2 regions of the Acetivibrio saccincola genome follow, and region 1 is predicted to be linked to the other one. Evidence: a T-box and tRNA genes for the amino acid it is inferred to sense, from the RefSeq annotation. Region 1 holds a T-box; the other holds one or more tRNA genes.

Region 1 (3,422 bases):
TAAATACATATCAGCAGGTGAATACAATCCCTCAATAGTTTCTAAAACCGCTGCATGGGTAGAACCTGAGTCAAACCACACATCCATTATATCCTGTTCTTTTTCAAATTCACTGCATCCACATTCACACTTAGTGCCTTCAGGTAGAATGTCCTTTGTATCCACCTCATACCATGCATTAGAGCCTCTTTCCTTAAAGAGGTTTGCCACCGCTTCTATTGTTTGATCATTTATAAGCTCTTTATTACATTCTTTGCAGTAAAATATAGGAATTGGAACTCCCCATATTCTCTGTCTAGAAATACACCAGTCCCCTCTGTCTCTAACCATTGCTGTTATCCTGTCTTTTCCCCATTCAGGAACCCACTTAACTGTGTCAATAGCTTTAATTGCCTCATCCCTGAAACCTTCCACAGATGCAAACCACTGCTCTGTAGCCCTGAAAATTATTGGTTCTTTACATCTCCAGCAATGAGGGTATTGGTGATCTATTTTTTCAGATGTCAGAAGATGCCCTGTTTCTTTTAGCTGTTCAATAATGGCAGCATTTGATTTTTCGTAGAAAAGACCTGCAAACTGTCCTGCCTCCTCTGTCAGATATCCTTTATCGTCAACAGGTACAATTACAGGAATATCGTATTTTTTACACACTTCAAAGTCCTCTGCACCATGACCCGGAGCAGTGTGAACACAACCGGTACCCGCTTCTAAAGTTACATGGTCACCTGTTATTATCACCGAATCCCTGTCAAGGAAAGGATGCCTGCACAAAATTCCTTCCAATTCCTCTCCTTTAAACCTTTCCACCACTTGATATTCTTCAATTTCTGCTGTTTTCATAACATTTTCTATTAATTCTTCTGCCACTACATAGTACTCATTACCGGCTTTTACTACAGCATAATCAAATTCTGCATTTAAACATATAGCTAAGTTTCCAGGGAGCGTCCAGGTAGTTGTAGTCCATATTACAAAATAAATATCATTTACATTATCAGTTATTGATTTAAATTTACCTTTGTCATCTTTTACGTTAAATTTAACATATATAGATAAAGTGGTATCCTCTAAATACTCTATTTCAGCCTCTGCAAGTGCTGTTTCACACTGAGGACACCAGTATACAGGTCTCAATCCCTTATAAATATATCCTTTTTTTGCCATTTCTCCAAATACTTCAATTTGTTTAGCTTCAAATTCAGGCTCTAAAGTTACATAAGGGTTATTCCAATCACCGCGTACTCCAAGCCTTTTAAAAGCATTTCTTTGTATATCCAGGTACTTTAGGGCAAAATCCCTGCAGGCATTCCTGAACTTTACAGGTCCTACTTCGTGCCTCTTTAAGCCCAGTTCTTTTATTGCCCTTTGTTCAATGGGAAGACCGTGAGTATCCCAGCCTGGAACATAAGGGGTTTTGTATCCTTTCATACTGTAGTACTTTATAACTATGTCCTTTAGTATTTTGTTTAAAGAAGTTCCAAGATGTATTCCCCCGTTTGCATAGGGAGGTCCGTCATGTAGGATAAAAACAGGCTTTCCTTCATTTTTCGCAAGCTGTTTTTTATAAATATCCATATCTTCCCATTTCTTCAAAAACTCCGGTTCCCTTTGAGGAAGATTCCCTCTCATGGGAAAATCGGTTTTTGGTAAATTTAGTGTTTTTCCATAATCAACTGACATATTTATACCTCCATTTATAATTTAAACTTTTATGTTGTTTTCAAAAATATTATTTATAATCAAAAAGCCCTCATCCTGAAAAAAGGGACGAGAGCTTTAACTCACGCGGTACCACCCACTTTATTTATTAATATATAAACCCAGCGGCATTTATTACCAAGGCAGCATTAATGCCATTTGAATATAGCCTGATTTATATATTAAATAAATCACTCAATTAACATAACGGGTTACCCGGCTTTGCTTAGTGGAAATTTCTTTCTTTCGGCAAAGCAACTCCTAGATGATTTTCGAAAATTACCTTTACAGGTTCGCACCAGCCACCTGCTCTCTTAAAAAGAATAATTTTCTACTCCTTCTATTCATCGTTTTTAACGCTATTAAAGTTTTGGTCATTTAAGAGAAATTATACAATATGGTATATTTTAATGTCAAGGGAGGATTTTTAATTTATTTTTTGAACTCCCACAACTTCATAACTTGAAAGCCTGTTGCCATCCCAGTTAAACAGCATTGTACCCTGTTTTCCCGTAGGCATGGCTTCACCGTTTTCAAAACCAATTACAGTGGTTTCTTTTTTTAATATTTTAAAGCCTATTACAGCCAAAACACCGCTTTTTTCAGCTACACCTGAAGCTTTATAATCCGGATAGTTGGTATAGGTAGTTCCGAAATTTAAAATCCCGTTTGCTATATCATTATCTACAAGATTCATTGGAAGATATTCCTGGTTTGTAAGTATTGTAGCCCCGGGTGGCCTTGTCCCTTTATCAAATGGCTCATGTGTTTCGTAGTTTACAGCCTGCAGCACCTCCGGGTCGTATTTTAAATTTAGCTGGTAGCCTGCAAAATTAGCTGCAAGGTTTATGCTGATTTCTGCCTTTATAACATCCCCTACTTCTCCCTGGTTTTTATCAACCTTTAAATATATGTAATTGCTTGTTGAAGGTTCATTGGGAACAGGTATGCTTTCTATATTTACATCCTTTACCAATCTTTTGTCTTCTTCAGTTGTTTTTGGGGCAACACCTATGCTGTCTTCCTCCCCGCCAGGGCTTTTACCGTTAGTTTCCCCGTTATCACCTGTAATATTATCTTTTCCTCCTTCATTGCCGCCTTGTTCCGCACTTTGGTCTTTCCTTGAAATGTCAGAATCTGTGACAACAGGGTCATCTCCTTGTTTGTCCTTGTCTTTATTTGAGCTGCATCCGGTTAAAACAGAAAAAATCATAAAAATTGATGCCAAAAGCAAAATTATTTTTTTATTATTGTACAATAATATCATCTCCTAAAATAAAGTTATTTACACTATTCCTTGAATTCTTTTATAACACAATATTAACTAAAATTCAATTGTTTTTATCACATTTTAACAAAAGAAAAAAGCCACAAAATAATGTATAAATCATTATATGCGGCTTTTATATTAAATTATAAATTTATAATATATATTTAAAATATTAATTAGTTGATTACAACCGATTTAGTTGATTACAACCGATTCCTGCACTTTGCAATCAGGTATTTCATAACCGTCCCAGTTAAAGATCATTACTCCTAAAGTAGTACCTGATGCTGAAGGTCTTCTTTCAAATGTAATTTCCGTTCTTTCTTCTTTTAACACTTTAAATGAAATTTCTGCTAAAACACCGCCGTCTTCACTATAACCACTGCTTCTTAAAGAAGTCATATCCACATATAATTTTCCAAAAGCCAATCTTCCTGCTTCTAAATCATTGGAA
Region 2 (3,422 bases), 310 kb from region 1:
ATTACTGCATGAAGTTTTTCCTGAGGAACTACTGTTTCAAGTCTTATTTCATCTACAAATTCAAGTTTTCCTTTAGAGCCTATGTATGGATTTGTTCCTTCTAGCGGTCTGAATGTCCCTGTACCCTTTATCATAAATGAACAGTCACTGTAATTGCCTATCCATCCTGCCCCTGCCCTGCTCATTGCATCCCTTACATTATCTATGTTTTCCTCCGGTACAAAAACCACCACTTTATAAAGCTTTAGTGTCCTATGTCTTTTTAAATTCTCCAATTCACTAAGACCTAAAACTTCAGCAAGATGCTCATTAACACCCCCGTCAGCCACATCTAAATTTGTATGGGCACTGTACACGGCAATATCATTTCTTATCAGGTTATATATAATTCTGCCCTTTACATCATCGTAATTTATCCTTTTCAGCCCTTTAAATATAAGCGGATGGTGGGATACAATTAAATCTGTATTTTTTTCTACAGCCTCTTCTACAACCTTTGAAGTAACATCAAGACAAACCATTACACGCTTTATATCCTTTTCTTTCCTGCCTATAATAAGCCCTGAATTGTCATAGTCTTCTGCAAGGCTTTTTGGGGCAATGTTCTCTATATATTTTATAATTTCTGAAAGCTTTACGGACATTTAAAATCCAACTCCCTTCATATTGTTGTAATAGCTTTTCGGTACTTCTCTCTAAGATTAATATACTCTTTTCTCTTATTAGAATCTTTTTCCTTCATATTTTCCATTTGGCTTATAATTTTGTCAAGCTGGTTAATTTTATTTTGAATATGTATTTTTAGCAAAGGATCTTTATTTTCAAACAGCTTTTCCCCAATATAGTAGTATAAAATATCCTTACTTAGGATTTTCCCCGTCCATCTTGCAGCAATAACATCATATATCTTATTCTCTTCCCTCACCAGTTTTTCATCATAAACTTCAAAACCATTACTGCATAGCCACTCATGAAGTACTTCAACGGCAGTCATAGGCTGGAGTATTAACGCATTGGCTTTTTTTGCTTTATCTATGCCCCTTTCTAAAATATCTTTTATAATTACGCCTCCCATACCTGCAATTATTATTACATCCACTTCATGGTCTTCTATGGTGTCAAGCCCGTTTCCTACCCTGGTTTCAATATTTGCTGAAAGTCCGTATTCCTCTATATTTGCTTTTGCAATATTTATGGGGCCGGGTCTTATGTCAGATGCAATTGCCCTTTTACATTTTTTATTATTCACTAAATAAATTGGTATATATGCATGATCTGTTCCAATATCACTGACAATATTACACTCAGGCACCATGTGGCTAATTAATTTCAGGCGGCCTGGTAACTCCATTTCTAAATTTCCCCTTCCGTTTTTTATATATTTCTTATTTTATAATGGTTTTTTAATGTTTTTTGTATAATTTTTTTAGAATAACAGCGCAAATAATAGTATACACTAAAATAACTGCAAAAAACAAACAAGAAAAAGGGAGAATGTTTAATGATTCAAAATTTTAGGGTATTAAATATAAAAGACACTGAAAGTCCTGTAGAATCATTGATAATATGTAAAAACCCCATTGCAAACAGTTTCGGTACATTAAATTTTAATATACCTTCATCCATTGTATCAAAAGAACAAGAAAACAATGATATTTTTGATATGCTTCCGAAAAAAAAATAAGAAGTCTTTCTGATAAGACTTCTTATTTTCTGTGGTGGGCCTTCAGGGACTCGAACCCCGGACCTACCGGTTATGAGCCGGTTGCTCTAACCAACTGAGCTAAAAGCCCTTGTGGCTCCTCAAGTAGGACTCGAACCTACGACCCTGCGGTTAACAGCCGCATGCTCTACCGACTGAGCTATTGAGGAACGCCTTTTTGTTAACGCCTCACATGAGGCACAAGTATTATTATACATGGCTACTCATAACAGGTCAAGAATAGTTTTAAGTGCATTATTTAAATTTACCTTGCTATTTCATCATTTTTTATAAATATACTTCATTTTTCATGCCAATGCTAAATTTTAAAAAAATTTAATTTACATTTTCCGAATTTTTATTTTTATATTCTAAGAGCAATTCCCTAAGTTCTGATGCATGCTTTCCTTCTTGCTCTGCAAATCTTTTAAAAACCTCTTTTATTTTTTCATCTTCAATTCTCTTTGAATACATTTCATAATCCCTTACAAGCTCCATAGAATTCTCCCAGGCTCTTAACAATCTGTCGTATGTGGTATACTCCACTGCATTATTATTCATATGTTCATTATTATTCATATGATGTTCATTATTATTCATATATTCCATTTATCACCATCTCCTACCCTATATTGTACTATGTCCTTAGTTTTGCAATAGTTTTTTAAATTATTCATTCTAGAAATCGGAAGTTGTTTTTAGATTTCGAGCCATTTTTATGTAGTTCATCTAAAAGGATAAATTTATTCACAAATAATAGTATTTTTTGTCCAACATGCTATAAAATTTTACGAATGGTGTTTAAGCATGTTGAACACAAGTTTAAATTTTTACCCTAAAATATATTGATTTTTATTGCTATATGTTTTATTATACAACTAGTATATTTATTATACTCCCCTAGATCCCGTAGTTTAGCCTATATTGCTAAATGTACGGGATGCTTTTTATCCATTATGAACAGTATTTAGACAAACAGACAAATAGTTGGTTTTATAATTAAACCTTCTGTTTGTCTGTTTGTCTATTTATATGTTTGTCTATAAAAGACTCTTCAATAAATTAAGTAGACAAAAAACCCGATATAAACCGAGTTTTAATCTAAATAATCTTTTAATTTTTTACTTCTGCTTGGATGCCTTAATTTTCTCAATGCCTTAGCTTCTATTTGTCGTATACGCTCCCTGGTTACATTAAATTCTTTACCAACTTCTTCAAGAGTTCTCGCCCTTCCATCGTCAAGACCAAACCTTAACCTTAAAACTTTTTCCTCCCTTGGTGTCAATGTATCTAAAACATCTATAAGCTGTTCTTTTAAAAGTGTAAATGCTGCTGCATCTGCTGGTGCAGGAACATCATCATCAGGGATGAAATCCCCTAAGTGGCTGTCTTCTTCTTCTCCTATAGGAGTTTCTAAAGATACAGGCTCCTGGGAAATCTTCATAATATCCCGGACTTTCTCCACAGGCATATTCATTTCCCTTGCAATTTCCTCCGGCTGAGGTTCTTTCCCCAGCTCCTGCAGAAGCTGCCTTGATACCCTTATAAGCTTATTTATTGTCTCAACCATATGAACAGGTATCCTTATGGTCCTTGCCTGGTCTGCAATAGCCCTTGTAATTGCCTGTCTTATCCACCATGTTGCATATGTGCTGAATTTATATCCCTTCCTGTAATCAAATTTTTCAACAGCTTTTATAAGTCCTAAATTCCCCTCCTG

What was found. A T-box is a leader RNA that pairs with one kind of tRNA and senses whether it is charged. The one in region 1 lies ahead of ileS (isoleucine--tRNA ligase), so its partner is inferred to be a tRNA-Ile.
Region 2: it encodes a tRNA-Ile, which carries the amino acid that the T-box ahead of ileS (isoleucine--tRNA ligase) is inferred to sense. The anticodon was not compared.

Annotation. Positions count from the first base shown of each region.
Region 1 covers NZ_CP025197.1:1,761,994-1,765,415, reverse strand. Annotated here, with positions in the region: gene ileS (isoleucine--tRNA ligase) at 1-1,680, opposite strand, end outside; T-box leader at 1,761-2,055, opposite strand; gene HVS_RS07825 (cohesin domain-containing protein) at 2,126-2,956, opposite strand; gene HVS_RS07820 (cohesin domain-containing protein) at 3,164-3,422, opposite strand, start outside.
Region 2 covers NZ_CP025197.1:2,067,240-2,070,661, forward strand. Annotated here, with positions in the region: gene HVS_RS09255 (Nif3-like dinuclear metal center hexameric protein) at 1-644, opposite strand, end outside; gene HVS_RS09260 (tRNA (adenine(22)-N(1))-methyltransferase) at 662-1,351, opposite strand; gene HVS_RS09265 (hypothetical protein) at 1,502-1,684, shown strand; tRNA gene HVS_RS09270 (tRNA-Ile) at 1,717-1,793, opposite strand; tRNA gene HVS_RS09275 (tRNA-Asn) at 1,797-1,872, opposite strand; gene HVS_RS09280 (ferritin family protein) at 2,039-2,263, opposite strand; gene rpoD (RNA polymerase sigma factor RpoD) at 2,799-3,422, opposite strand, start outside.